DNA from 3 places in the Streptomyces sp. NPDC058646 genome. Region 3 is predicted to be linked to each of the others. Evidence: riboswitches for the same ligand, from Rfam matches in the RefSeq annotation. Region 3 holds a riboswitch; each other region holds the start of a gene.
The links. Region 3 has a riboswitch for cyclic di-AMP ahead of ACFWUZ_RS18805 (M23 family metallopeptidase). Riboswitches for the same ligand answer to the same signal wherever they lie in the genome.

Region 1 (9,885 bases), on a different contig from region 3:
GAGGGCAACGACTACCTGGACATGCTGGCCGGGTTCGGGGTGATGGGCCTGGGGCGCCACCATCCGGTCGTACGCCGGGCCCTGCACGACGTCCTGGACGCCCGGCTCGCGGACCTCACCCGCTTCGACTGCCAGCCGCTGCCCGGGCTGCTGGCCGAGAAGCTGCTCTCGTACAGCCCGCACCTCGACCGCGTCTTCTTCGGCAACAGCGGCACCGAGGCCGTGGAGACCGCCCTGAAGTTCGCCCGGTACGCCACCGGGCGGCCGCGGGTCCTCTACTGCGACCACGCCTTCCACGGGCTGACCACGGGCTCGCTGTCGGTGAACGGGGAGGACGGCTTCCGGGAGGGCTTCGCCCCGCTGCTGCCGGACACGAAGATCGCGCTGGGGGACCTGGCCGCCCTGGAGCGGGAGCTGAAGCGCGGGGACGTCGCCGCCTTCGTCGTCGAACCGGTCCAGGGCAAGGGGGTGATCGAATCCCCGCCGGGCTTCCTCCTGGCCGCACAGGAGCTGCTGCACCGGCACAAGGCGCTGCTGATCGCGGACGAGGTGCAGACCGGACTCGGACGGACCGGTGACTTCTACGCGTACCAGAACGAACCGGGCGTGGAGCCCGACCTGGTGTGCGTGGCCAAGGCGCTGTCGGGCGGTTACGTGCCGGTCGGCGCGACCCTGGGCAAGGACTGGATCTTCCGGAAGGTCTACTCGTCCATGGACCGGGTGCTGGTGCACTCCGCCAGCTTCGGTTCCAACGCGCAGGCGATGGCAGCCGGGCTCGCCGTCCTCTCCGTGATGGAGGACGAGGAGCTCGTGGCGCACGCCCGGGCGACGGGCGACCTGCTGCGCGGGCGGCTCGCCGCCCTGGTCGGCGAGTACGAGCTGCTGCACGAGGTGCGGGGGCGCGGCCTGATGATCGGCATCGAGTTCGGCAGACCGTCCTCGCTGGGGCTGCGCAGCCGGTGGACCGTGCTCCAGGCGGCGCGCAAGGGACTGTTCGCGCAGATGGTCGTCGTCCCGCTGCTGCAGAAGCACCGGATTCTCACGCAGGTCTCCGGGGACCACCTGGAGGTGATCAAGCTGATCCCGCCGCTGGTCCTGGACGAGCAGGACGTCGACCGGTTCGTCGGCGCCTTCCGCGAGGTCATGGACGAGGCGCACGGCGGGTCGGGCCTGATGTGGGACTTCGGCCGGACCCTGGTGAAGCAGGCGGTCGCCAACCGCTGACCGCCGCTCCGTACGGACCGCGGCCCTCCACCCCGGTGCCGGGGAAGGGCCGCGGCCTGTGAGCGCGCGCACGGCCGGGTCCTCAGGGGGCGGTCAGCAGCCGGTCGCGGAGGCGGTCCAGGGTCGCGGGGGCGAGTCCGAGGCCGTCGGAGAGGTAGTGCCCGACCCCACCCCACCGCAGGTCGATGGTGTCGAAGGCGGCGGTCAGGTACTCCGCGCGCGCGTCGAACAGCGGGGCGAGCAGCTCCATCACCTCGGGGGAGTGGGCCGCGACCGGCTCGCCGCTGCGGCGCACCCGGTAGCGCCGGTGCGGGGCGTTCGACTCCAGGTAGTCCGCGACGATGGCGTCGCGTTCGACGCCGAGCGCGAGCAGCGTGACGGCGACCGACAGCCCGGCCCGGTCCTTGCCGGCCGCGCAGTGCATCAGGGCCGGGACGCTGTCCTCGGCGAGGGCGTGCACGACCCGGCTGTGCTCGGCGGTGCGGCGCTCGATGATGGTGCGGTACGACTGCGCCATGCGGGCCGCCGCCTTGCCGTCGCCGAGCGCCGAGCGGAGCTGGTCGAGGTCGCCGTCGCGGACCATCTTCCAGAACTCCCGGCCGTCGGCGGGGTCCGACAGCGGGATGTTCACGTTCCGCACGCCGGGCAGTGCGACGTCCGGACCCTCCAGGGCGTGATCGGCGTCGTTGCGGAAGTCGAAGATGGTGTGCAGGCCGAGCGAGACGAGGAACTGTGCATCGGTTTCGGTGGCATGTGCCAGATGTCCGCTTCGGAACAGTCGTCCCGTCCTGACCCATCGTCCGTCGGCGGTCGGGAGTCCGCCCACGTCACGGAAATTGCGCACTCCGGCCAGCTCCGGCTCCGGTGCCGGCTCCGGTCCGGGTCGCGTCGGCGGGGCCGGGGGTATCTGCTGGGTCACGGGTACTCCTCCGCATCGTCGTGGGTGTCCGAATTAGGCTACTTGGCGACAACTTGCCGTGTACGGAGGCCAGATCGGGCGCCTCCCCGTGAGCCAGATCATACGGTGACCGTGAGTGTCTGATCACGAATGCCGAATTGCCCGGCAGGGACGGTTGTTGGCGGTGGGGAATGGACACAGGGTGACCGGAATTCCGTCGATCCCTCACTCCTGTGAATCCGTCAGGAAATTCACAGCTTGTTCCGTGCGGCCCCGCTCGATTAGCTTCGCCCTCGATCCGGGTGGACCGCCGAATCCTGCCGCCGCCCGGAAACCGCACCCGACTATTCATGCGCGCGGCAGGAGCGGGGGAACCAGGTAAGCCGCTGTTCCGGATCTCTGAACCGGGACGGCTTGGGGTGAAGTCGTACATATGTGACCCATGTCCAACGGGTCCCGTGGGTACGGCCGGACATCTCCAGTCCGAACCCGACAGCTCACCTCGCAGGCGACGGAGAGGAATTCGTCATGCCCGCAAAGGGAAAGCACCGCCGCCCCAAGTCCGGTCCCATATCGCGTGGTTTCGCCGTGGCCGGCACCGGGGGCGCCGCCCTCGCACTGCCGCTGATGGGTGCCGCCGGCGCCCACGCCGCGCAGGCCCCGGCCGCCGCGACCGCCACCGCCACCGCCCCGGCGGTGCAGGCCGTGCAGGCGGCCGCGCAGGCCGCTCCGCAGGCAGCCCAGCTCCCGGCCGCTCCCCAGGCGGCACCGAGCGTGTACACGGTCGTGCCGGGCGACTACCTCTCCAAGATCGCTGCCGAGCGCCGGCTCACCGGCGGCTGGGAGCAGCTGTACGCCGACAACCGCGAGGCCGTCGGCGCCGACCCGTCGCTGATCCACCCGGGCCTGAAGCTCACGCTCGGCGGGCAGAGCGCCTCCGCCCCGGCCGAGGCCCCGGCCCGGTCCGCCGCCGAGGCGACCCCGGAGAAGAAGGCCGCTACGCAGCAGGCCGCCCCGCAGAAGTCCGCCCCGCAGAAGTCCTCCGGTTCCGCCTCCTCGGCGCCCAAGGCCAAGAAGCCCTCGGCCGACTCGGCCGCCCCGGCGAAGCAGCAGGGCTCCGGCTCCGCCGCGAAGGCTCCCGCGGGCGCCGGTTTCGTCGCCCCGGTCGCCGGCGGCGTCTCCACCCAGTACAAGGTCTCCGGCAGCATGTGGTCCTCCGGCTACCACACCGGCGTCGACTTCATCGCCCGCTCCGGCACCAGCGTCAAGGCCGTCGGTGCGGGCACCGTGGTCTCGGCCGGCTGGAGCGGTTCGTACGGCAACGAGGTCGTCATCCGGCACGCGGACGGCAAGTACTCCCAGTACGCGCACCTGTCCTCGCTCTCCGTCTCCTCCGGCCAGAGCGTCACCGCCGGACAGCAGATCGGCCTGTCGGGCTCCACCGGCAACTCGACCGGCCCGCACCTGCACTTCGAGATCCGCACGAGCCCGTCGTACGGCTCGGACATGGACCCGATCGCCTACCTCCGCTCGAAGGGCGCGAGCCTCTGACGGCACCCGCCGCCGGAAGAAGGACACACGTGAGGCCGGGACCCGAGGGGGGTCCCGGCCTCACGTGTACTTGTTCCTTGTCCACCAGGTGGTACAGATCACGGTCCGTCAACCCCTGCTTACGTTGGCGTAGGTCGCCCACGGCGGTGAAGGATGGTGTCCCGTGGCAGCGACGACGACGAAACTCAAGACCATCGGCTCGTACGCGGCGATCGGGGACAGCTTTACCGAGGGCGTCGGGGACCCTGGACCAGGGGGCTCCTATCTCGGCTGGGCGGACCGGTTCGCCGTGCTCCTGGCCGATCAGCGCGACGAGCACGACTTCCGGTACGCGAACCTGGCCGTGCGCGGCCGGCTCCTCGACCAGATCGTGGCCGAACAGGTGCCGCGGGCCAAGGCCCTCGCACCGGACCTCGTGACCTTCTGCGCCGGGGGCAACGACATCATCCGGCCCGGCAGCGATCCCGACGACGTGGCGGAGCGGTTCGAGGCGGCCGTGGCCGACCTCGCCGCATCCGTCGGACAGGTCATGATCACGACCGGCTTCGACACCCGGGGCGTGCCGGTCCTCAGACACCTCCGCGGCAAGGTGGCGACGTACAGCGCACACGTGCGCGCCATCGCCGACCGCTACGGCTGCCCGGTCCTCGACCTCTGGTCGCTCAGATCCGTGCAGGACCGCCGGGCCTGGGACGCCGACCGGCTCCACCTCTCGCCCGAGGGACACACCCGGGTCGCCCTGCGCGCCGCGCAGGTGCTCGGCCTGGAGGTGCCGGCCGACCCGGACCAGCCGTGGCCGCCGCAGCAGCCGCGCGGATCGGTGGACGTGACCCGGGACAACATCCAGTGGGCGCGCGAGCACCTGGTGCCGTGGATCGGCCGCCGGCTGCGCGGGGAGTCCTCCGGGGACCACGTGGAGGCGAAGCGGCCGGACCTGATGCCCCTGTAGGCACGGGCCGCACCGCGGGGACGAGGTCGCGCACGGAGGGGTGCGCGGCCGGAAAAGGCGGGCGGACGGCCGAAAATGCGTGTGTACGGGGGCCGGAAGCGGAATCCTTGGGGGCGGGTGTGCGTTGGGATGGTCGTAGACCCCTACGACCACGCAGAACCCCCTTCCTCCCAGGAGGCGCCTTGACCGGCTCCCGTCCCCTGCGTCCACGGCTGCGCGCGCTGCGGCCCGAAGCCTTCGGCGCGGACCCGTCCGGCGCCCGGTTGGAGCGGATCCGCCGCTCGCCGAACTTCGCCGACGGCGTCTTCCAGAATCCGGTCGGCGCCCGGACCAGGCCCTCCGGGTCGATGAAGGAGTTCGCCAAGATCTATTTCCACAAGGAGCAGCGGCTCCGGCGAAGCCCCGGGGCCCCGATCCCGGTGCACCCGACGACCTTGGCCGATCTGGCGAAGCCGCCGGTCAGCGGGTTGCGGCTGACGTGGATGGGGCACTCCAGCGTGCTCGCGGAGATCGACGGGCGGCGGGTGCTGTTCGACCCCGTGTGGGGCGAGCGGTGCTCCCCCTTCCCCTTCGTCGGCCCCAAGCGGCTGCACGCCGTGCCCGTACCGCTGGCCGCCCTGGGGAAGGTCGACGTGGTGGTCATCTCGCACGACCACTACGACCACCTCGACCTGCCGACCATCAAGGAGCTGGCCGGTACGGACACCGTCTTCGCCGTCCCCCTCGGCGTCGGCGCGCACCTGGAACGCTGGGGGGTCCCGGCCGGCCGGCTGCGCGAGCTCGACTGGAACGAGAGCACCGAGATCGCGGGACTCTCGCTCACCGCGACCCCCGCCCGCCACTTCTGCGGCCGCGGCCTGCGCAACCAGCAGCACACCCTCTGGGCCTCCTGGGTCGTCGCGGGGGACGAGCACCGCATCTACCACAGCGGGGACACCGGCTACTTCCCCGGCTTCGCGGAGATCGGCGCCGAGCACGGCCCCTTCGACGCCACGATGATCCAGATCGGGGCCTACTCGGAGTACTGGCCCGACATCCACATGACGCCCGAGGAGGGCATGCGCGCCCACCTCGACCTCCAGGGCGGTACCCCGCACGGCACGATGCTGCCCATCCACTGGGGCACCTTCAACCTGGCCCCGCACCCGTGGGACGAGCCCGGCGAGGGCACGCTCTCCGCGGCCGGGGGAGCGGGGGCCGCCGTCGCCCTGCCGATTCCGGGCCAGCCCTTCGAGCCCGGCACCACGGGTGTCCCGGCGGTGCCGTGGTGGCGCCCGTTCGTGGCCGCGGGCCCGGTGCGGCCCGAGTCCGCGCCCGCCGCCTCCCCCCGGCCGGCCGTCAGCGGCCGGCCCGCCGCCGCGACCCGCGAGGAATCCGAGGCGGTCGGCTCGTAACCGCACCCGCCCCGACCGGCCCGCCCCCGCGCACGCATCGGGGCGGGCCGGCGGGCGCAGGGGCACCCTGCGGTGGGCGGGGCGGCCGGGCCGGTCGGGCTCGGGGCGGCCGGCGGAACACCGGGAATCCGTGATGCCCCGGAGCCGCCGGGGGGCGACCGGCGGATTCGGGCTGTCGTGCGAGCGCTCCACCGGGAGCGGTAAGCACCCCCCTGAACTTCCCCAACTGGCAGTCCCGGGCGGGAGCATGCGGTCTAGCGTGGGTATCCGGTGATCAACACCGGGCCCCGGGAACTACTGGGGGCCGGGCCCCACGTACCGAGGACGCCCATGTCCGGACTCCGAGCCGCCCGCCACTCCCCGTCGAGACACGCCGTCACCGGTCCGGGGCGGCAGTTACGCCCCCAACTGCTCCGTGCCGCCCTGCTCCCCACACTCGCCGCGGGCCTCAGCGGCGCCGCCGCGGTGATCTTCACCCTGCAGCTCGGCGGGGGAGCCGGCGACCGCGACCCCCGGCTGTGGCCGGTGCTCACCGGTTGCGCGCTGCTCGTCGCCGGCGCGCTCGCCGCCGCCCTGCTCGGGGCGCAGCGCTCCGCCAAGGCCGTCCAGGACCGGTGCGAGGCCCTGCGCCGGTCCAGCGTGCGCGGCCGCCAGGAGCTGCGGACCGCCGCCGAGCGGCTCGGGCGGGGCGAGGTCCCGCCCCGCCCGGTGCGCGGCGGGCCGAGCGCGCCGCCGGTCGGAGCCGACCCGGCCGGGGTGGACGAGTTCTGGCTGCTCTCGCAGGAGCTGCGCGGCGCCCGGGAACAGGCGCACGCCACCCTCGTACGGCTGGCCGGCCCGGCCACGCCGTCCGACAGCGAACGGAAGGTCGAGGTCTTCGTCAACCTCGCGCGGCGCCTGCAGTCCCTGGTGCACCGGGAGATCTCGCTGCTCGACGAACTGGAAGACTCGGTCGAGGACCCGGACCTGCTCCGGGAACTCTTCCACGTCGACCACCTCGCGACCCGGATCCGCCGGCACGCGGAGAACCTGGCCGTGCTCGGCGGCGCGGCCTCCCGCCGCCAGTGGACCCGGCCCATCGACCTGAGCGAGGTGCTCCGCTCCTCGGTCGCGGAGGTGGAGCAGTACACCCGGGTCAAGGTGGTGCCCCCCTCGGGAGGCAGCGTCCGCGGCCACGCGGTCGCCGACGTGGTGCACCTGCTGGCCGAACTGGTCGAGAACGCCACGGTGTTCTCCGCCCCGGACACCGACGTCGTGCTGCGCGCGGAGCGGGTCACCGCCGGGATCGCGGTCGAGGTCGAGGACCGGGGGCTGGGCATGCCCGCGGAGGAACAGCACCGGATGAACGCCCTGCTCGGCGACCCCGACCAGATCAGCGTCCGGCACCTGCTGGCGGACGGCCGCATCGGCCTGTTCGTCGTCTCGGCGCTGGCCCGCCGGCACGGGATCGCCGTCGAGCTCAAGTCGAACATCTACGGCGGGGTGCTGGCCGTACTGGTGCTGCCGCAGGAGCTGCTGGGCGCGGAGGCGCCGGGCGCCGCCGATGCGGCGGGCTCGCGCGCCACCTCCTGGGGGACCGGGGAGGGGGCGGGGGCGCCGCCGCTGGAGCCCGTACGCGTGACGCTGCCCCGGCAGGAGGCCCCGCCCCCCTGGACCTCCACCGCCGCCTCCCCGGAGCCTGCGGCTGCGCCTCCGGCGGGTGTGCGCCGGGCCGGGGGCCGGGCCGAGAACCCGGTCGGGGCCGGGCCCGGGCCCGGCGGCGACCCGCGTACGGAGAGCTGGGCGCAGGACCGGCTCGGGGGCCTGCCCTCGCCCCGGCCGGGAGAACGGTCCGGTCCGGATGCCGGGTCGGGCGGGCAGCAGCGGAACGGGGCTCCGGAACCGGCCCCGCCGCCCGTACGGACCTCCGCTCCGGCCGGGGACGCGGACCCCGCCACGGCACGGCTCCGCAGCGAGAAGCAGCGCCGGGCCCCGGCACCGGCCCGCACCGGGCCCCCGCACCCGTACGGCGCCCACGCCCCGGCCCCGCCGCCCACGCAGGAGCCGACCCCGGCACAGGCCCCGGCCGGAGCCCAGGCGGACGACCCTGCCGGGGCCCGGGCACAGGAGTCCAGGGCGTCGTCGGCCGCGGCACACGGCCAGGCCTGGCCCCGCACACAGGCTCCGACCTCGGCTCCGGCGCAGGATCCGCCCTGGGCGGAGGCATCTGCCCAGGCGCCGGCCGCGGCCCCGGTCCAGGCCCGGGACGCGGCCTGGGCCCCGGCACGGGTGCCGTCCCAGACGGCGGCCCCGGGGGCAGCGCAGGACCGGGGCCGGGCTCCGGCACGCGGCCGGGCCTCGGCTCCGGCGCCGCTGTCTCCGGCGGAGGACACGGCGCAGGGCCCGGTGACCGACCCGTTCCAGGGGTCGGGCCCGGGTGCGCCGCAGGTGCACGATCCGGCCTGGGGTCAGGCGGATGGCCCGGGCTGGGGCGACCTCCGGGCGCAGGAGCCGTCCGGGGCGGCGGCCTCGACCCCGGCAGACGGCCAGGCCTGGGTCCAGGCACAGCAGACGGCCCCGGCGCCGGTGTCGGACACGGCCCCGGCCCTGGCGTCGGACACGGCCCCGGCCCCCGCGCAGGGCCCGGTGCCCCTGTCGGCGCAGGACCCGGTCCGGGGTGGGCCGCAGGTGCAGGGTTCGGCATGGGGTCGGGCCGAGGCGGCGTCCCGGGCACAGGGCTCGGCGCTGGAGCCGCCCCCGGCCGGGCCGCCGGCGGAGGACCGGCCGGCGTTGCCGCGGCGGCGGGCCCAGGAGCACCTCGCGCCGCAGCTGCGCGAGGCCCCCGCGCCCCGGCGGGTCGACGGCGCCGAGCAGCCCCTGCACGACCCGGGTCTGATGGCCGCCTTCCAACGGGGCTTCGGCCGCGCGCAGTCGGAGCACCGGACATGAACCCCACCCCCCACCTCAGCAAGGAGCGCACCCCCATGGGCGGCGAAGTGGCGACGAAGACCGGCAGTCGGCTCTCGGACCTCGACTGGCTGCTCAGCGGCCTGGTGCAACGCGTGCCCTACACGCGCAGTGCCGTCCTGCTCACCGCCGACGGACTGGTGACCTGCGTCCACGGCCTGGACGCCGACAGCGCGGACCACATGGCGGCACTGGCCTCGGGCCTGTACTCGCTGGGACGCAGCGCGGGATCCCGGTTCGCCGACGGGGCCGAGGTCCGCCAGGTGGTGGTCGAACTCGACAGTGCCCTCGTCTTCGTCTCGGCGGCCGGCTCCGGGACCTGCCTGGCGGTCCTCGCCGACCGCGAGGCGGATGCCGGGGTGCTCGGCTACGAGATGGCGATGTTGGTCAAGAGCGTGCGCCCGTACCTGGCGGCCCCGCCGCGGCGCCCCGTCGCCGGCCCGGAGCAGTGAGGGCCCGGGCGAGGGGGGCCTGCGCGAAGGGACGGGACACGCCGTGGCTCGACGACTCGGCGGGCCGGGTCATGCGTCCGTACACGGCCAGCGGGGGGCGGACCCGCCCGGGCGTGGCGCTCGACCTGCTGTCGCTGGTGACCGCGACCGGAGTACGGCCGCGCGGCCCGCTCGGCGCGGAACACGCCCTCGCGCTGCGACTCTGCGCCGGCGCGGCGGCGGTCACGGTCGCCGAAGTGGCCGGGCAGCTGCGGCTCCCGGCGGGTGTGGTGAAGGTGCTGCTGTCCGACCTGATGGAACACGGGGCCGTCATGGCGCAGTCGCCGCGGTACCCGGGCGGTGGATCCTTCGCCGCCGACGACCGGTCCCTGCTCCTGGCGGTGCTCGATGGCCTGCGTAGACGACTGTGACGTACCGGCCCCCGCGACCCTGAAGATCCTGGTCGCGGGCGGCTTCGGCGCGGGCAAGACC
Region 2 (9,885 bases), on a different contig from region 3:
GAGCTGGTCGAGGCCATCGAGGACGGGAACCGGGAGGAACTGCGCGAGGAGCTGGGGGACGTGCTCCTCCAGGTGGTCTTCCACGCCCGCATCGCGCAGGAGGGCGCCGGGGACGGCGAGGACGAGGCGGAGGCCTTCTCCCTCGACGACGTGGCGGGGGCCCTCGTGGAGAAGCTGATCCACCGCCACCCGCACGTCTTCGGCGACGCGCAGGCCGACACCCCCGAGGACGTCCACGCGCACTGGCAGCGCACCAAGGCGGTCGAGAAGCAGCGGGAGTCGCTCACCGACGGCATCCCGCTGGGCCAGCCCGGTCTGGCGCTGGCGGCCAAGCTCGCCGGGCGGGTCCGCGCGGGCGGGGTGGCCGTGGAACTGCCCCGCGGCGAGGGCATCGGCTACGAGCTGCTGGCCCTGGCCGCGCGCGCCGAGGCGGAGGGGACCGACCCCGAGACGGCCCTGCGCGCCGCGGCCCGCGCCTACCGGGACGCGATCCGGGCCGCCGAGGGCGTCGCACCGCGGAGCTGACGGGCCCGGGCCGGCCGGGACGGACCGGCGTCAGCAGCCCTTCGGCGCACGGTCCGCGGGGTTGTGCCAGTGCGGGGAGGGCCGGTTCAGGAACCATTCCCCGAAGCCCAGCGGGCGGGCGCCCGGGCCGGTGTCCCGGACGCCGGCGGGCACGGAGTCGTGGAAGATCCGGCCGGGGCGGGCACCCAGCTCCTCCAGGAGGCCGGCGGTCTCCTCGATGAACAGCGGAGGTCCGCTGAGGTAGACGTCCTGGTCCGGCCACAGGCCCCGGTGGCCGAGCGCGGTGGCGAGCCGGTCGGTGGCCTGGTTGCGGTGCTGCCCCGGGGCGGGCGCGATGTAGGTGACGGCGAGCCAGTCGCAGGCGGCCGCGTACGCGTCGATGAACGGGCGGTCGTAGAGGTGCGCGGCGTCCCGCGCGACGACGAACAGCCGCACGTCCTGGTCGTGGGGGTGCGCCGCGAGCTCTTCCAGCATGGCCCGGACCGGCGCCCAGCCGGTGCCCGCGGCGATGAAGCTGACGGGACGGTCCTCGCGGCGGAAGGTCAGCCGCCCGCCGGGTGCGCCGAGGCGCAGCACCTCGCCCGGCCTGACCTCGCGGACCAGGGCGGTGCTGAGCCGCCCCCGCTCGATCCGGCTGACGTGCAGGTCGAGGGTGTGGTCCGAACGCGGGGCGTTGCCGATCGAGTAGGTGCGCCAGGTCGTCGGGACGCGGTCGCTGCTGACGCTCAGGTACTGGCCGGGCAGATGGCGCAGCGGCGCGTGCGGGCGCAGGGTCAGCACGCCGATGTCCTGCCCGTACCGGAGATGCCGTACGACCTCCGCGTCCCACCACGGCGGGTCCTCGCTCGCGGCGGCGCCGGCCGTCATCGCATCGGCGATCACCTGGTACGCCTCGGCCCAGGCCTTCTCCACGTCCGTGGTCCAGGCCCTGCCGGAGGTCTCCGCGAGTGCGGCGAGCAGGCTGGAGCCGACGGCCGCGTAGTGCTCGGGGCCGGCCAGGAACTTGCGGTGGTCGCGCCCGAGGTCGCGGAGGTAGGGGAGGAGGCCGTCGTCCTCCAGGTGGGCGATCACGTGGGTGAGGGCGGCGAAGAGCCGGTCCCGCTGGCGTTCCATGTCCTCGGCCGGGGCCGGGAAGAGTTCTCGGATGCCGGGGTTGTGCCAGAAGAGGTGCGAGTAGAAGAACTTGACCGCGTGCTCGGCCCGTCTCTCCACCACCGCGAAGCTGCTTTTCAAGATCCTCACATCCACGGAACCGAATGTAGGAACGCCGGGGAAGGCGAGGTCAAGGAAGGGAAGATCTGCGGACAGCCGCGACGAACACCCCATATGGGGTGCCGGGTGCGGGCCGGGATACGGTCGTCGGGTGCACGAGCAGACTCCCGCAGCCCCAGCCGACGCCCCCGGACCCGAGGGCCCGACCCTCTTCGACTGGGAGTTCGCGACCGACCCCTATCCGGCGTACGCCTGGCTGCGCGAGCACTCCCCGGTGCACCGCACCGAGCTCCCCAGCGGGGTCGAGGCCTGGCTGGTCACCCGGTACGCCGACGCCCGCCAGGCCCTCGCCGACCAGCGGCTCAGCAAGAATCCGGCGCACCACGAGGGATCGGCGCACGCCAAGGGCAGGACCGGGATCCCGGGGGAGCGCAAGGCGGAGCTGATGACGCATCTGCTCAACATCGACCCGCCGGACCACACCCGGCTGCGGCGGCTCGTGTCGAAGGCCTTCACCCCCCGCCGGGTGGCCGAGTTCACTCCGCGCGTGCAGGAGCTGACCGACCAGCTCATCGACCGGTTCGCCGGCCGGGGTGAGGCGGACCTCATCCACGAGTTCGCCTTCCCGCTGCCCATCTACGCCATCTGCGAGATGCTCGGCGTACCGCGCGAGGACCAGGACGACTTCCGCGACTGGGCCGGGATGATGATCCGCCACGGCGGGGGACCGCGCGGCGGGGTCGCCCGCTCGGTCAAACAGATGCGCACCTACCTCGGCGAACTCATCCACCGCAAAAGGGATGATCTGGGCCAAGACCTGATTTCCGACCTGATCCGGGCAAGTGACCACGGCGACCACCTGACGGAGGCCGAGGCCACCGCCATGGCCTTCATCCTGCTCTTCGCCGGCTTCGAGACGACCGTGAACCTCATCGGCAACGGGGTCCACTCGCTCTTCATGAACCCCGGCCAGCGCGAGCGCCTCCAGCGCTCCCTCGCGGCCGGCGAGAGCGCCCTGCTGGAGACCGGCGTCGAGGAGCTGCTGCGCTACGACGGCCCCGTGGAGCTGGCCACCTGGCGGTTCGCCACCGAGGAGCTGACCCTCGGCGGCCGCCGGGTCGCCGCGGGCGACCCGGTGCTGGTCGTCCTCGCGGCCGCCGACCGGGACCCCGAGCGGTTCGCCGAGCCCGACACCCTCGACCTCTCCAGGACCGACAACCAGCACCTCGGTTACGGGCACGGCATCCACTACTGCCTGGGTGCTCCGCTCGCGCGACTGGAAGGACAGACGGCGCTCGCGAGTTTGCTGACGCGTCTGCCGGATCTGGAACTTGCCGTTCCCCCCGAAGACCTGCGCTGGCGGGGCGGGCTCATCATGCGTGGCCTGCGCACCCTTCCGGTCCGCTTCACACCCCGAAACACCTGAAGGCGCCCTGACCTCGCGTCAGTTACCGGCGGAACTTGTGACAACCGTTCGAAGCGGGCTAGGTTCTGCCGTTACCCCGCCGTTATGCGAAAGGTGCACTCATGCGTTCCGGGAACGGCCGCCACAGACGCCCCCGTCAGGTCCCCGCGCTGGTTGTCACAGCCGGAGTCACTGGCTCCGCACTGGCCCTGCCGCTGCTTGCCGCCACCCATGCCACGGCCGCCGACACCTCCACGTGGGACAGGGTCGCCGAGTGCGAGAGCGGCGGCACCTGGAGCGCGAACTTCGGCAGCGGCGCCTACGGCGGGCTCCAGTTCACCCAGGAGCAGTGGCAGAACGCCGGCGGGCTCGACTACGCCGAGCGGGCCGACCTGGCGAGCAGGGCCCAGCAGATAGCCGTCGCCGAGCGGGTGCTGGCCTCGCAGGGGCCGCAGGCATGGCCGCTGTGCGCGGCCTCGGCCGGACTGACCCAGGACGGCCCCGCCGCCGACGTGGACGCCGGCCGGCCCGGCGGCTCCGGCACCGTCGGGGCCTCCCCGTCCCGCCCGGACGACGCCGTGCCGCCCGCCGGACAGGGGGCGCCGGCCACGGACTTCGGGGCTCCGACGCCGGGCCCGTCCGACAACCCGTCGTTCGCGATCCCCGACGGCCCGCTCGCGCCGTCCAGCGGACTGCCCGTCATGCCCGCGCCGGACTATCCGCCGACGCAGGACCCCTCGGCCCCGGTCGTCCCGCAGCTCCCGGGCGGCGGGACCACCGCCCCGGTCGACCCGGCCGCGCCGGTCCCCTCCGCGGACCCGACGGCGCCCGCCGCCCCCACGACTCCCGCGCCTTCCCCGTCGGACACGTCCGCTCCGGCGGACCCGACGGCCCTGGCTGGTTCCCCCGGCCCCTCCGTCCCGGCCCTGCCGACCGACTCGACGGTCCCGGCCGGCTCCCCCGGCCCCTCCGTCCCGGCCGGAAGCGGAGGCAAGCACCGCGGTGCGCCCGCCGTCGAGGCGCCCGCGGCGGCTGATGCCGCGTCGGACCCGACGTACACGGTGAAGGCGGGCGACAGCCTGACCGCCATCGCGGACGCCAAGGGGCTCGAAGGGGGCTGGAACGCCCTCTACCAGGCCAATGAGCAGGTCATCGGCGGGGATGCCGACCTGATCAAGCCGGGGCAGAATCTGGATCTAACCAAGTAAGAGGGGCACTTCGGACACCCGGAAAAGCCTGATTGTCTGTTTTCTGTAAGTGAGACATGTGTCTCTTCAGGTCAACTGGCGTGTCCCGCCCCGAAGGTGTCGTAAACCCCGCCCTCACCTGCGCAAACACCCGTGCGGAGGGCGCAAGTAGGGCTCGTTTCTCCCCGATGCGGCGCGTTGAACATCGGGGAGAGACCTGTCTACCTTCTGAATCGCTCGCCACCGCGAGCTCCTTCGACCGCATCGCCGAATCCTGCCGGCGGACGGAGGGAACAGTCGTCGCGTCAAGCGCCGAAGGCAGGAGCGGGGGAACCAAGGTAGGCGCCGGGAGCGGCCGTTGAAAGACGGTCACGCCACCGGCTAGGGGTAAAGACGTGCGCCAGTCGCACGGCCGGGCAACTCACTCGCCCGAACCCGACAGCTCACCTCGTAGGCGTCGGTGAGGAGAAACTCCATGCTGCTTTCCGGCAAGGGCAAGCACCGCCGCGCCTCCAAGGCCGCTCGCATCGTCACGCTCGCCGGTGTCACCGGTGTGGCAGTCGCAGCCCCCCTGATGGCGGCCGGCTCCGCCAGCGCGGCCACCGCCTCCGAGTGGGACCGCGTCGCGCAGTGCGAGTCCGGCGGCAACTGGGCCATCAACACGGGCAACGGCTACTACGGCGGCCTGCAGTTCTCGTCCTCCACCTGGGCCGGCTACGGCGGCAAGGCGTACGCCGCCCAGGCCAACCAGGCCACCAAGGCCCAGCAGATAGCCATTGCCGAGAAGGTCCTCAAGGGCCAGGGCAAGGGCGCCTGGCCGCACTGCGGCGTCGGCCTGTCCAACTCCTCGTACGCCGGCGGCGGCGCGGCGGAGACCCCCGCCAAGCCGAAGGCCGAGCCGAAGAAGCAGGAGAAGAAGGCCGAGGTCAAGAAGGAGACCAAGCGCGCCGAGGCTCCGACCACCCGCTCCGAGCGCTCCGCCGCCGCTCCGGCCGCGCCGAAGGCCCAGGCCCCCAAGGCCCAGGCCCCCAAGACCGAGGCCCCCAAGACCGAGGCCCCGAAGACCGGCAACGGCTCGTACGAGGTCAAGGCCGGCGACACGCTCGGCAACATCGCCGAGGTCAACGGCGTCCAGGGCGGCTGGGAGCACCTGCACGAACTGAACAAGGACGTCGTCCCGGACGCCGACCTGATCTTCCCCGGTCAGAAGCTGAAGCTCAGCTGAACACTGCGGTCCTGACCGCAGGCGAGTTCGCGGCCCGCCGCTGAACCCGTGCACGTCCCCCCGCCCGGCGCGTCCCTTCCACGCGCCGGGCGGTGGCGTGTCCGCTCACCACCCCGGCCCGGCCGCCCCGAAATCCGGAGTCCTATGTCCGGGAAGAGGGGTATTCGGGCCCTTTTTCGTCCCAGGACCCGGGCGGTCGGCCGGGCCGGTGCCCGGAGCCGGTTAGGCTCTAGGCGGCAAGGCCATCCCACGGCCTACACGCCACCGCACACCCAGCGTCACATCCCAGAAGGAGATGCTCGTGCCGTCCATCGACGTCGTCGTAGCCCGGGAAATCCTGGACTCCCGAGGCAACCCCACGGTCGAGGTCGAGGTGGGCCTCGACGATGGCAGCACCGGCCGTGCTGCAGTTCCGTCCGGCGCCTCCACCGGTGCCTTCGAGGCCATCGAGCTCCGTGACGGTGACCCCAACCGTTACTTCGGCAAGGGTGTCGAGAAGGCCGTCCTCGCCGTCATCGAGCAGATCGGCCCGGAGCTCGTCGGCTACGACGCCACCGAGCAGCGCCTGATCGACCAGGCCATGTTCGACCTGGACGCCACCGACAACAAGGGCTCCCTCGGTGCCAACGCCATCCTCGGCGTCTCCCTGGCCGTCGCGCACGCCGCGTCCGAGGCCTCGGACCTTCCGCTCTTCCGCTACCTCGGCGGCCCGAACGCGCACCTGCTGCCCGTTCCGATGATGAACATCCTCAACGGTGGGTCGCACGCCGACTCCAACGTGGACATCCAGGAGTTCATGATCGCCCCGATCGGCGCGGAGTCCTTCTCCGAGGCGCTGCGCTGGGGTGCCGAGGTCTACCACACCCTCAAGAAGGTCCTCCACACCAAGGGCCTCTCCACCGGCCTGGGCGACGAGGGCGGCTTCGCCCCGAACCTGGAGTCCAACCGCGCCGCGCTCGACCTCATCGTCGAGGCCATCAAGCAGGCCGGCTACACCCCGGGCAAGGACATCGCGCTCGCGCTCGACGTCGCCGCGTCCGAGTTCTACAAGGACGGCAAGTACGAGTTCGAGGGCCAGTCCCGCTCGGCCGCCGAGATGACCGAGTACTACGAGGAGCTCGTCTCCGCGTACCCGCTCGTCTCCATCGAGGACCCGCTGTACGAGGACGACTGGGCCGGCTGGAAGGTCATCACCGACCGGCTCGGCGCCAAGGTCCAGATCGTCGGCGACGACCTCTTCGTCACCAACCCGGAGCGCCTGGCCCGCGGCATCGAGGAGGGCTCCGCGAACGCCCTGCTCGTGAAGGTGAACCAGATCGGTTCGCTGACCGAGACCCTGGACGCCGTCGAGATGGCCCAGCGCAACGGTTTCAAGTGCATGATGTCCCACCGTTCCGGCGAGACCGAGGACGTCACCATCGCCGACCTCGCCGTCGCCGTGAACTGCGGTCAGATCAAGACCGGCGCCCCGGCCCGCTCGGACCGCGTCGCCAAGTACAACCAGCTGCTGCGCATCGAGGAGATCCTCGACGACGCCGCCGTGTACGCGGGCCGCTCCGCCTTCCCGCGGTTCAAGGGCTGACAGCTCCGGCAGAAGGCTGCGCCTAGCCTCCGTACGTCCCCGCACTCGGTCCCGTACCGTGTGCGGGGACGTATTGCGTAGTGCGGGTGAAGGGGAGGCGGGATCAATGGCCGGGAACCGGGACCGGTTCTCCACCTTCTCCACCGCGACCAGGCTCAAGCAGCTCGGCGAGCGGACCGCCGCCCACGTCTACCGGTCGCAGTCGCGCCGCCAGGTCCGCCGCAGCCGGCTCACCGGCCGGGCCGCACTGCTGGTGCTGGTCCTCTGTACGCTGGTCGTCGCCCTCGCGTACCCGATGCGCCAGTACGTCTCCCAGCGCTCGGAGATCGCGGAGCAGCAGCGGGCCGCGGCCGCCGCGCACGAACGCCTCGAGCGGCTGCGCGACGAGAAGGCCCGCTGGCAGGACGACGCCTATGCGGAGCAGCAGGCGCGCAAGCACCTGCACTACCTCCGCCCGGGGGAGACCGGCTACATCATGAACGACCCCGGGGCGGGCGGTTCCGAGCCGCGCCGCACCGGCCGGTCCGGGTCCGACCGGCCCTGGTACTCGAACGTCTGGGACGGCGTCGACAAGGCCGACCGCCCCGGCGACTGACCGGGTACCACCCACCTTTCATCGAACCGCGAACGAAGAGACTTCCTCCAGGCATGCAGACGCCCCCGCCCCAGACAGACCGGACCGAGCCGACCGACGCGGACATCGAGGCGTTCGAGCAGCAGCTCGGCCGCCCGCCGCGCGGGCTGCGCGCCATCGTGCACCGCTGCCCCTGCGGCCGGCCGGACGTGGTGGAGACCGCCCCGCGGCTCCCCGACGGCACTCCCTTCCCGACGCTGTACTACCTGACCTGCCCGCGTGCCGCCGGTGCCATCGGCACGCTGGAGGCCAACGGCGTGATGAAGGAGATGCAGGCCCGGCTCGCCGAGGACCCGGAGCTGGCCGCCGCGTACCGGGCCGCGCACGAGGACTACATCCAGCGCCGTGACGCCATCGAGGTGCTCCAGGGCTTCCCGAGCGCCGGCGGGATGCCGGACCGGGTCAAGTGCCTGCACGTGCTGGTCGGCCACTCCCTGGCGGCCGGCCCGGGCGTGAACCCGTTCGGCGACGAGGCCCTGGCGATGCTGCCCGAGTGGTGGGCCAAGGGGCCCTGCGTCACCCCGTGCGGAGAGAAGAAGGCGCAGGAGGCGCGGTGACCAGGGTCGCGGGCATCGACTGCGGCACGAACTCCATCCGCCTGCTCGTCGCGGACTGCGACCCGGCCACGGGCGAACTGGTGGAGCTGGACCGGCGGATGACCGTCGTCCGGCTCGGCCAGGGCGTGGACAGGACCGGCCGTCTCGCCCCCGACGCCCTGGAGCGCACCTTCACCGCCTGCCGCGCGTACGCGGAGGTCATCGAGGAGCTCGGTGCGGAGCGGGTCCGCTTCGTGGCGACCTCCGCCTCCCGGGACGCCGAGAACCGCGACGAGTTCGTCCGGGGCGTGCTGGACATCCTGGGCGTCGAGCCCGAGGTGATCTCCGGCGAGCAGGAGGCCGAGTTCTCCTTCACGGGCGCCACCAAGGAGCTGACCGGCACCGACCACCTGGAGAAGCCCTTCCTGGTGGTGGACATCGGCGGCGGCTCCACCGAGTTCGTCGTCGGCGACGACCGCGTCCGGGCGGCCCGCTCGGTGGACGTGGGCTGCGTGCGGATGACCGAGCGCCACCTGGTCGTGGACGGGGTGGTCTCCGACCCGCCGACGGAGGCGCAGATCGCGGCCGTCCGGGCCGACATCGAGGCGGCGCTGGACCTGGCCGCCGAGTCCGTCCCGCTCGGTGAGGCGCGCACCCTGGTCGGCCTGGCCGGTTCGGTGACCACGGTCGCCGCGATCGCGCTGGGGCTGCCCGCGTACGACTCCGCGGCGATCCACCACTCCCGGATCTCCTACGAGCAGGTCCGCGAGGTCACCGGGCGGATGCTGACGGCGACGCACGCACAGCGCGCGGCGATCCCGGTCATGCACCCCGGCCGGGTGGACGTGATCGGGGCGGGCGCCCTGGTCCTGCTGGCCGTCATGGAGCGCATCGGCGCCTCCGAAGTCGTGGTCTCGGAGCACGACATCCTCGACGGAATCGCGATCAGGACCGCAGCAGAGGCCGAGGCGGCCAAGCAGCGGTCCTGACCAGCCGCATCGCTGGACGGGCGGGGCTCGCGGTCAGCTGACCGCGAGCCCCGCCGTCGTCCTCAGGCGGTGCGCCGGACGCCGCGGCGGTCGCCGGCCTCGACGACGACGAGCTCGCCGTCCCCCACCGCGTCTTTCACGCCCGTGTCGTCCCCGCTCCCGCGGAACAGGTACGCCCACCCGGGTACGCGCGCACCGCACCCGCAACGAGGCGCGGGTTCACCGGAGATGCGGGACGCAATCGCCTGGTCCGCTGCCCGGCGGAGGGCTTCGGGGCACTTCGGTCCCGTGATCGACACGAACTTCGTGAAGTTCTTCACAAGGAAAAAGGGTCTGTGGAGTCACGAGGGGGGTCCTCGGGGGTGTTCCTGGGGCCCTCGGGCCCGTTTCTCCGAGCGTTCGTACGAATATCGGAAGCTACGGGTTCCGCATCGGAGGTACGGACGAAGGGCTCTGGTTCGGTCCCCCAGAACCCTGGAGGCCAGTTCAGGGCGGGTGAACAACGTCTCCCGCCACACCGTGGTTCCCGTTGCGCACCATGACGTGGGTCACGTGGGCCGCGCAGTGTAGCAGAGGCAGTGTGTCACCTT
Region 3 (9,885 bases):
GCGCGGAGAGCAGGGCGATCCCGATGGCCCCGGACTGCGTGAACAGCCCGATCCGGCCGTGCAGCGGCATCGGTGAGGGCGTGAGGGAGGCGTTGAGTTCCACTTCCGGGGCGGTGTTGATGACCCCGTAGGCGTTCGGGCCGATGAGGCGCATCCCGTACGAGCGCACCTGCCGCACGAGTTCGCGCTGGCGGGCGAGTCCGGCCGGGCCGGACTCCCCGTATCCGGCGGACAGCACCACGAGCCCCTGCACCCCGTGCTCGCCGCAGGCCGCGACCGCCTCGGGGACCCGGTCCGCCGGGACCGTGAGCACCGCGAGGTCGACGGGGGCGCCGATGTCCCCGAGCGCGCGGTACGCCCGTACGCCGTCGAGCAGGTCGGCCTCGACCGCCTCGTTCACGGCGTACAGGTGGCCGTGGAAGCCGCTGTCGCGCAGGTTGCGCAGGGTCGCGGCGCCGAGGCCCGCGCCGGAGCGGCTGACTCCGACCACCGCCACGGAACCGGGCGCCAGCAGCCGCTGGACCGATCGGGCCTCGGCCCGCTGCTCGCGGGCGCGCTGGACGGCGAGGGACTCGGCGGTGGGTTCGAGGTCGAGGGTGAGGCGGACGGAGCCGTCCTCGAAGCTGCGCTTCTGCTGGTAGCCGGCGTCCGTGAAGACCTTGATCATCTTGTTGTTGGCGGGCAGCACCTCCGCGGCGAACCGGCGGATGCCCCGTTCCCGGGCCACCGCGCCGATGTGTTCGAGGAGGGCCGAGGCGACCCCGCGGCCCTGGTGGGCGTCCTGGACGAGGAAGGCCACCTCGGCCTCGTCGGAGGGGGCGGTGGCGGGCCGGCCGTCGGAGCCGATCCGGTCGTAGCGGACGGTGCCGATGAACTCGCCGCCGATCGTCGCGGCGAGTCCGACCCGGTCCACGAAGTCGTGGTGCGTGAAGCGGTGCACGTCGCGGTCGGAGAGCCGCGGGTAGGGGGCGAAGAAGCGGTAGTACTTCGACTCGTCGGAGACCTGCTCGTAGAAGCTGACCAGCCGGCCGGCGTCCGCGGCGGTGATGGGCCTGATCCGGGCCGTTCCGCCGTCGCGCAGGACGACGTCCGCTTCCCAGTGGGCCGGGTACGAGGGGTCCGACTCGGTGGTCATGGGGCCACCTTAGGCGGTTCCCGGGCCGGATGACCCTGGCGCGGCGCATCGGGCAGGCCCGCGCAAACCAGTGCAAGCTGGGGAAGGTCGAACGGCAGCGGATCCGGGCCGAAGGTCGGTCGGAGCATTCGGGGCGTCGTGAGAGACTGGTCTAGACAACCGTAAGAACCTGAAGGGCATCACCATGGCAGAGCGCCGCGTCAACGTCGGCTGGGCCGAGGGCCTGCACGCTCGTCCCGCCTCGATCTTCGTCCGCGCGACGACCGCTTCCGGCGTCCCGGTGACCATCGCCAAGGCCGGTGGCGACCCCGTCAACGCCGCTTCCATGCTGGCGGTCCTGGGCCTGGGTGCCCAGGGTGGCGAGGAGATCGTCCTCGCCTCCGAGGCCGAGGGTGCGGAGGCCGCGCTGGACCGCCTCGCGAAGCTGGTCGCCGAGGGGCTCGAGGAGCTCCCCGAGACCGTCTGACCCCTTCGGGTTCGCAGAAGCCGTGGCTCCCCGGGCAACCGGAGGGCCACGGCTTCTCCGTTCCCCGCCCCGGCCCGCCGGGGCCCGTCCGCAGGGAGCGACCCGTGAGCCGCGGCCCAGCCCGCGCGGACGGCTGACTGGCCCGCACCCCGCACCCCGCACCCCGCACGAGTATTTCGCCTCGGGCCCGTCCGGCCTTCGCAGCGATCGACCCGGCCCGTGCGACCCGGCCCGCTGGAACGCCTCCCGGGCACCGTCGCATCCGCCCACCCGGCCGACACCGGCCGCTGCCGGAGCAACCCGGTGCCCCACGCGCCCCTCTCTCCCCAATCCGTGCCCGCCCGCGGCGGCAGCACCCCGGGGCCCGACCGGCCGTTGCAGCCGGTGGCCCGCGGGCGGAGCGTTCGCCGGGCCGCTCCCGCCGGCGCCGTCGACCCGTGAGCCGTACGGAAGGTCCGCTCCCCCCGGTCCGGCGGAGATCCCGGGCGTGCGGAAATGCGGGCGCAGGAAAGCCCGCCCCGCACCATCAGGTCGCAGGCGCAATCGGCCAGGAAAAGACTCCGCGCGGAATTCCGGGCAGCATTTCCATGCAGCCATGATTCCGCCACCGCGCAGCGAATTCACAGGCCGGATACCAGGCCTTTGTATACGGCCCCTGTTAATGCCGGCCGCTCGACATGTTTACGGCAGGTTGCGAAGTGCTCACTGCGGCCCGCGGCCGCAGCCGGTGCACCGCGGCCGCCCGGTCGGCATGGACGGCGGTCAGCGCCCTGGCCCGCTCCGCGTCCCCGCGGGCCACCGCGTCGACGATCGCGCCGTGCTCCGCCCAGGACTCCACGGGCCGCTCCGGGGTCCCCACCACGTACATCCACGCGATCTTGTGCCGCATCTGGGTCAGCAGCGCGATCAGCCCGGGGCTGCCGGAGGCCTGGGCGAGCGTCTCGTGGAACCAGGCGCCCAGCGACCGCAGGTCCTCCCCCTGGCCCCGCCTGGCCCGCTCCTGGCCCAGCCGGACCAGCCCGCGCAGCACCTTGAGGTGGGCCTCGGTGCGCCGCCGGGCGGCCCGGGCGGCCGCCAGGGGTTCGAGCAGCATCCGCAGCTCCAGGAGGTCGGCGGCCTCCTGCCCGGTCGGCTCGGCCACGCAGGCTCCGGCGTGCCGCCGCGTGGTCACGAACCCCTCGGACTCCAGGGTCCGCAGCGCCTCGCGGACCGGGACGCGCGAGACCCCGTACCGGCGGGCCAGAACTTCCTCGGTCAGCCTGCTTCCCGGTTCGAAGACGCCGGACACGATGTCGTCGCGAATTGCCGTGCATACCGCGTGCGCAGGAATACGCAAGACCGGACCTCCGCCTATTTCCGACCGCCGCCAGGGAACACGCATGTGCGTGCTGCAACTCTATTGCAACACGCGATATTTTCCGAGCGCGGCCGGAAATCCGAAACATTTACCGGGGCGGTACGACACGAAGACCCCGGCTCGGGGAGCCGGGGTCTTCGGTGAAGCGGAAGTGCGCGAGGGCGCCGGGTGTCAGAGGTTGACGCCGTGCGAGCGCAGGTACGCGACCGGGTCGATGTCCGAGCCGTAGTCGGCACCGGTGCGGGCCTCGAAGTGCAGGTGCGGGCCGCTGGAGTTGCCGGTGGAGCCGGACAGGCCGATCTGCTGGCCCGGGGTCACCTGCTGGCCGACGGAGACGTTCAGCGAGGACAGGTGCCCGTACTGGGTGTAGGTGCCGTCGTTGTGCTTGATGACGACGTTGTTGCCGTAGGCGCCGCCCCAGCCCGCCTCGACGACCGTACCGAGGCCCACCGCGTGGACCGAGGTGCCGGAGGCGGCGCGGAAGTCGATGCCGGTGTGGCTGCCGGAGGACCACATGCCGCCGCCGGCGTGGTACTGGGTGCTGATGCCGCCGCCGACCGGGGCGACGAAGGTGTTGAGGCGCTTGCGCTCCTCCTCGCGGGCGGCGCGCTCGGCCGCCTCGCGCTCGGCCTTCGCCTTGGCCTCCGCGAAGCGCTTGGCTTCGGCGGCGCGCTGCTTGGCATCGGCCTCGGCCTGCGCCTTGGCCGCGGCGTGCTCGGCGGCCCGCTGCTGGGATGCGGCCTGGGCCTCGATGTCACCCGCGAGGTCCTCGGCCACGACCGCGGCGGCGAGGCCGTTGTCCTGGACGGACTTGTCGCTGTGGTCGGCTGCGAAGGCCGGACCGGCGAGGGTGCCGACGACACCCGTGGTGGCGAGGGCGGCGATACCGGCGTAGCCGGCGGTCTTGCGGCTCAGACGGCTGGAGCCACGGTGCTTACCGGAACCGGCGGGACGACTGCCAAACGCCATGAAGGGATTGATCCTTTCCTTCCCTCTCGCCTACCGGGTTAGCTGACGGGTTCGGAGCAGGAAGGTCTCCTACGGGCCTCCTCTTGCGAGGCGGTCCGATTCACCCCAGGGACTGATGTGGGTCCCCGGCTCCCCAGGCTCGCGCCTGACGGGGACTCGGCGATCGCTGTCCGGTGCCGCGGGTGCGGCGGGTACAACTGACGAACAGCACGGCCGACGCTAGGCGGATCATCAGTCAATCGCCAAACAGACGCGCCTTTTTGTTGCGTACGCCACACCGCATACAAGCAACCTCACCACTAAACGGACAAAAGGGGCCCTGGCGAACAAACCGCCAGAGCCCCTCCCTTATCCGTCAGTTGCTGACGACGCTGACCTCACCGATCCCGAGGGCCCGGACCGGCTCCTCGATCTGCGACGCGTCGCCCACGAGGACCGTCACCAGCCGGTCCACCGGGAAGGCGTTCACGACCGCCGAAGTCGCCTCGACCGTGCCGGTTTCGGCGAGCCGCGCGTACAACTGGGCCTGGTAGTCGTCCGGGAGCTCCTGCTCGACCTGGTCGGCGAGGGTGCCGGCCACGGAGGCCGCCGTCTCGAACTTCAGCGGGGCCACGCCCACCAAGTTCTGCACCGCCACGTCCCGTTCGGCGTCGGTCAGACCGCCCTCCGCGAGGGTGCGGAGCACCTTCCAGAGGTCCTCCAGCGCCGGGCCCGTGTTGGGGGTGTCCACCGAGCCGCTGATGGCGAGCATCGAGGCGCCCTTGCCGTCGGCGGTGGAGCGCAGGACCTGGCCGAAGGAGCGCACGCCGTAGGTGTACCCCTTCTCCTCGCGCAGGACCTTGTCCAGGCGGGAGGTGAGGGTGCCGCCGAGGCAGTACGTGCCGAGCACCTGGGCCGCCCACACCCGGTCGTGCCGGTCCGGCCCGATCCGGCCGATCAGCAGCTGCGTCTGGACCGCGCCGGGCCGGTCGACGATGACCACGCGGCCGGTGTCGTCGGCGGTCACCGGCGGCACCGGGAGGGGTGCGGCGGTGTCGCCCGTCCAGACGCCCAGGGTGTCGCCCAGGACGGCGTCCAGGTCGATGCCGGTCAGGTCGCCCACGACCACCGCGGTGGCCGTGGCGGGGCGTACGTGGGCCTCGTAGAAGGCGCGTACGGCCGCCGAGTCGATGCGGGCGACCGTCTCCTCGGTGCCCTGGCGCGGGCGCGACATCCGCAGGGAGGCCGGGAAGAGCTCCTTGGAGAGCTGCTTGGCGGCACGGCGCTGCGGGTTGGCCAGCTCGTGCGGGATCTCGTCCAGCCGGTTGCGCACCAGCCGGTCGACCTCGGCGTCGGCGAAGGCCGGCGCGCTCAGCGCCTCGGCGAGCAGGCCGAGCGCCTTCGCCAGCCGGGACGCCGGAACCTCCAGGGAGACCCGTACGCCCGGGTGGTCGGCGTGCGAGTCGAGCGTGGCACCGCAGCGCTCCAGCTCGGCGGCGAACTCCTCGGCGGAGTGCTTGTCGGTGCCCTCGGACAGCGCGCGGGCCATGATGGTGGCCACGCCGTCCAGGCCCTCGGGCTCCGCGTCCAGCGGGGCGGCGAGGTTGACCTCCACGGCCACCACCTGCTGGCCGGGCCGGTGGCAGCGCAGCAGGGTGAGACCGTTGGCCAGCACCGAGCGCTCGGGCGCCGGGAAGGCCCACGGCTGAGGCTCGCCCGCCTGCGGCCGGGGGTGGAAGGTCATCGTGACGGCTGCGGTGTCGCTCACTGCTGCTCCGCCCCTTCGTTCTCAGTGTGCTCGGCGTGCTCGGCGTTCCCTGCGGCGTCCTCGCCGGTCGCGGCCAGCGGCTCGTACACGAGCACCGCCCGGTTGTCCGGGCGCAGCCGGGCCGCGGCCACGGCCTGCACCTCCTCGGCGGTGACGTCGAGGACGCGCTGGACGGCGGTCAGCGCCAGCTGCGGGTCACCGAACAGCACCGCGAAGCGGCACAGTTCGTCGGCGCGGCCGGCCACCGTGCTGAGCCGGTCCAGCCATTCCCGCTCCAGCTGCGCCTGGGCGCGCTCCATCTCCTCGGCCGTCGGGCCCTCGGCGGCGAAGCGCGCGAGCTCCTCGTCCACGGCCGCCTCGATGGTGGGGATCTCGACCCCGCTGGAGGTCTTGACGTCGAGCCAGCCCAGCGAGGGGGCGCCGGCCAGCCGCAGCATGCCGAAGCCGGCCGCGACGGCCGTCTGGTCGCGGCGTACCAGGCGGTTGTGGAGCAGCGAGGACTCGCCGCCGCCCAGGATCGTCAGCGCCACGTCGGCGGCGTCGCACTCGCGGGTGCCGTCGTGCGGGAGCCGGTAGGCGGCCATGAGCGCGCGCGCCGGAACCTCCTCGACGATCTCCTCGCGCAGCTGCTCCCCGATGATCTCGGGGAGGCCGCCGTCACGCGGCGGCTGCTTCCCGTCGTGCGCGGGGATGGTGCCGAAGTACTTCTCGACCCAGGCGAGCGTCCGCTCGGGGTCGATGTCGCCGACGACCGACAGCACCGCGTTGTTCGGCGCGTAGTACGTGCGGAAGAAGGCGCGCGCGTCCTCCAGCGAGGCGGCGTCCAGGTCGGCCATGGAGCCGATCGGGGTGTGGTGGTACGGGTGGCCCTCGGGGTACGCCAGGGCGGTCAGCTTCTCGAAGGCCGTGCCGTACGGGACGTTGTCGTACCGCTGGCGGCGCTCGTTCTTGACGACGTCGCGCTGGTTCTCCATGGACTCGTCGTCCAGGGCGGCCAGCAGCGAGCCCATCCGGTCCGCCTCCAGCCACAGGGCGAGCTCCAGCTGGTGGGTCGGCATGGTCTCGAAGTAGTTGGTGCGCTCGAAGCTGGTGGTGCCGTTGAGGGAGCCGCCCGCACCCTGGACCAGCTCGAAGTGCCCGTTGCCGGGTACGCTCGCCGAGCCCTGGAACATCAGGTGCTCGAAGAGGTGAGCCAGGCCGGTGCGTCCCTTGACTTCGTGGCGCGAGCCGACGTCGTACCAGAGGCAGACCGCGGCGACCGGGGTCAGGTGGTCCTCGGAAAGCACCACGCGCAGGCCGTTGGCCAGCCGGTGCTCGGTCGCTGTCAGGCCGCCGGAGCCGGCCTGAGCTGTGGCCGTGTGACCCATGGGCATGTGGTCCCTTCGATCGCGATGCAGAGATTTCTGTCAGACCTGCCACTGTATGCAAGCGCGTCGGCCACCGGATAAGTTCCCGGGTCACTCCCCCGGACTCCGTCCGGGGGACCCCCGGGGTCGGAGTCCGCGTTGTCGGTGCCTCGGGCCACAATGGTGGTCCGCGGCGGCCCGGTCGGACGCCCGCACCCCGGCGGACCCGCCGGACCGCCAGACCAGCCGGACCCGCCGGACCAGTCGGACCCGCAAGACCGCCAGACCCCAGCACATCCCTTTCTTGGTTAAGGAGCCGCGCAGCGATGGCCCGCCGCAGCACGAAGACCCCGCCGCCGGAGGATTTCGAGGAGAGGATCCTCGACATCGACGTCGTCGACGAAATGCAGGGCTCCTTCCTCGAGTACGCGTACTCGGTGATCTACTCCCGCGCCCTCCCCGACGCCCGGGACGGCATGAAGCCGGTGCACCGGCGCATCGTCTACCAGATGAACGAGATGGGCCTGCGCCCCGACCGCGGCTACGTGAAGTGCGCCCGCGTCGTGGGCGAGGTCATGGGCAAGCTCCACCCGCACGGGGACGCGTCCATCTACGACGCCCTCGTCCGCATGGCCCAGCCCTTCTCGATGCGGCTCCCGCTGGTCGACGGCCACGGCAACTTCGGTTCCCTCGGCAACGACGACCCGCCGGCCGCGATGCGTTACACCGAGTGCCGGATGGCCGACGCCACGTCGCTCATGACGGAGTCGATCGACGAGGACACCGTCGACTTCACCGCCAACTACGACGGCCAGGAACGGGAGCCGGTCGCCCTGCCCGCGGCGTACCCGAACCTGCTGGTCAACGGCGCCTCCGGGATCGCCGTCGGCATGGCCACCAACATGCCCCCGCACAACCTCGGCGAGGTCATCGCGGCCGCCCGCCACCTGATCCGCCACCCGCACGCGGACCTGGAAGCGCTGATGCGCTTCGTGCCGGGGCCCGACCTGCCCACCGGCGGCCGCATCGTGGGCCTGTCCGGGATCAAGGACGCGTACGAGAACGGCCGCGGCACCTTCAAGATCCGCGCGACGGTGGCCGTGGAGAACGTGACGGCGCGCCGCAAGGGCCTGGTCGTCACCGAACTGCCCTTCACGGTCGGCCCCGAGAAGGTCATCGCGAAGATCAAGGACCTGGTCGGCTCGAAGAAGCTCCAGGGCATCGCCGACGTCAAGGACCTCACCGACCGCTCGCACGGGCTGCGCCTGGTCATCGAGATCAAGAACGGCTTCCACCCCGAGGCCGTCCTGGAGCAGCTCTACAAGCTGACGCCGATGGAGGAGTCCTTCGGCATCAACAACGTGGCGCTGGTGGACGGGCAGCCGCTGACGCTGGGTCTCAAGGAGCTCCTGGAGGTCTACCTGGACCACCGCTTCGAGGTCGTCCGCCGGCGCAGCGAGTTCCGCCGTACCAAGCGCCGCGACCGGCTGCACCTGGTCGAGGGCCTGCTGGTGGCGCTCATCGACATCGACGAGGTCATCCGGCTCATCCGGGACAGCGAGAACTCGGCGCAGGCCAAGGCCCGGCTGATGGAGCGGTTCTCGCTGAGCGAGATCCAGACCCAGTACATCCTGGACACCCCGCTGCGCCGCCTCACCAAGTTCGACCGGATCGAGCTGGAGTCCGAGCGCGACCGGCTGACCGGCGAGATCGACGAACTGACCGGGATCCTGGAGTCCGACAGCGAACTGCGCAAGCTGGTCTCCGCGGAACTGGCGGCGGTGGCGAAGAAGTTCGGCACGGAGCGTCGTACGGTCCTGCTGGAGTCGGCGGGCACCGCGATCGCGGCGGTTCCGCTGGAGGTCGCGGACGACCCGTGCCGGGTGCTGCTGTCCTCGACCGGCCTGCTGGCCCGCACCGCGAACGGCGATCCGCTGCCGGAGGAGGAGGGCGGAGCACGGGCCCGGCACGACCTGGTCGTCTCGCAGGTCGCCGCCACCGCCCGGGCCGACGTGGGCGTGGTCACCTCCCTCGGGCGGCTGCTGCGCCTGTCGGTGATCGACCTGCCGCAGCTGCCGGACACGCACGCCGCGCCGAACCTGGCGGGCGGCGCCCCGGTCACGGAGTTCCTCTCCGCGCTGGAGCCGGACGAGAAGGTGGTCTGCCTGACCTCGCTGGACGAGTCCTCCCAGGGTCTGGCCCTGGGCACCGAGCAGGGCGTGGTCAAGCGCGTCGTGCCGGACTACCCGGCCAACAAGGAGGAGCTGGAGGTCATCACCCTCAAGGACGGCGACCGGATCGTCGGCGCCGTGGAGCTGCGCACGGGCGAGGAGGACCTGGTCTTCGTCACCGACGACGCCCAGCTGCTGCGCTACCCGGCGGGCCAGGTGCGCCCGCAGGGCCGCCCCGCGGGCGGCATGGCGGGCATCAAGCTCACCGGCGGCGCCAAGGTGATCCACTTCACGGCGGTGGACCCGGCGCGGGACGCGGTGGTGTTCACGGTGGCGGGCTCGCACGGGACGCTGGACGACTCCGTGCAGTCCGGGAAGCTGACCCCCTTCGACCAGTACCCGCGCAAGGGCCGTGCCACCGGCGGGGTGCGCTGCCAGCGCTTCCTCAAGGGTGAGGACGTGCTGGTGCTGGCCTGGACGGGGAACGCGCCGGTCCGCGCGGCGGCCGCGAACGGCGCCCCGGCCGAGCTGCCGGCCGTGGACCCGCGCCGTGACGGCTCGGGGACGGCGCTGCCCGCGTCGGTCGCGGCACTGGCGGGCGGCGCACTGTAGGAGTTCGTGGCCATTCGGGTGGTACGTCCGGGGGACGTACCACCCGAATGGCGACTAGTGTTTCCCCTCTTGGCACTGTCGG

Region 1: linked by a shared signal. The riboswitch ahead of ACFWUZ_RS01395 (peptidoglycan DD-metalloendopeptidase family protein) and the one ahead of ACFWUZ_RS18805 (M23 family metallopeptidase) in region 3 are both predicted to bind cyclic di-AMP.
Region 2: linked by a shared signal. The riboswitch ahead of ACFWUZ_RS05450 (transglycosylase family protein) and the one ahead of ACFWUZ_RS18805 (M23 family metallopeptidase) in region 3 are both predicted to bind cyclic di-AMP.

What each region holds. Positions count from the first base shown of each region.
Region 1 is NZ_JBHXRK010000001.1:309,188-319,072, forward strand. Features, by position in the region: gene ACFWUZ_RS01385 (aspartate aminotransferase family protein) at 1-1,224, shown strand, start outside; gene ACFWUZ_RS01390 (tyrosine-protein phosphatase) at 1,307-2,143, opposite strand; cyclic di-AMP (ydaO/yuaA leader) riboswitch at 2,454-2,646, shown strand; gene ACFWUZ_RS01395 (peptidoglycan DD-metalloendopeptidase family protein) at 2,651-3,673, shown strand; gene ACFWUZ_RS01400 (SGNH/GDSL hydrolase family protein) at 3,837-4,622, shown strand; gene ACFWUZ_RS01405 (MBL fold metallo-hydrolase) at 4,805-6,016, shown strand; gene ACFWUZ_RS01410 (ATP-binding protein) at 6,347-8,944, shown strand; gene ACFWUZ_RS01415 (roadblock/LC7 domain-containing protein) at 8,980-9,414, shown strand; gene ACFWUZ_RS01420 (DUF742 domain-containing protein) at 9,486-9,824, shown strand; gene ACFWUZ_RS01425 (ATP/GTP-binding protein) at 9,802-9,885, shown strand, end outside.
Region 2 is NZ_JBHXRK010000003.1:73,747-83,631, reverse strand. Features, by position in the region: gene ACFWUZ_RS05470 (nucleoside triphosphate pyrophosphohydrolase) at 1-525, shown strand, start outside; gene ACFWUZ_RS05465 (globin domain-containing protein) at 556-1,773, opposite strand; gene ACFWUZ_RS05460 (cytochrome P450) at 1,889-3,163, shown strand; gene ACFWUZ_RS05455 (transglycosylase family protein) at 3,265-4,350, shown strand; cyclic di-AMP (ydaO/yuaA leader) riboswitch at 4,630-4,801, shown strand; gene ACFWUZ_RS05450 (transglycosylase family protein) at 4,805-5,554, shown strand; gene eno (phosphopyruvate hydratase) at 5,850-7,136, shown strand; gene ACFWUZ_RS05440 (septum formation initiator family protein) at 7,243-7,731, shown strand; gene ACFWUZ_RS05435 (DUF501 domain-containing protein) at 7,785-8,327, shown strand; gene ACFWUZ_RS05430 (exopolyphosphatase) at 8,324-9,295, shown strand.
Region 3 is NZ_JBHXRK010000014.1:76,475-86,359, forward strand. Features, by position in the region: gene ACFWUZ_RS18790 (GNAT family N-acetyltransferase) at 1-1,135, opposite strand, end outside; gene ACFWUZ_RS18795 (HPr family phosphocarrier protein) at 1,320-1,601, shown strand; gene ACFWUZ_RS18800 (GntR family transcriptional regulator) at 2,260-2,937, opposite strand; gene ACFWUZ_RS18805 (M23 family metallopeptidase) at 3,130-3,927, opposite strand; cyclic di-AMP (ydaO/yuaA leader) riboswitch at 3,940-4,099, opposite strand; gene ACFWUZ_RS18810 (M16 family metallopeptidase) at 4,283-5,650, opposite strand; gene ACFWUZ_RS18815 (M16 family metallopeptidase) at 5,671-7,041, opposite strand; gene ACFWUZ_RS18820 (DNA topoisomerase (ATP-hydrolyzing) subunit A) at 7,347-9,803, shown strand.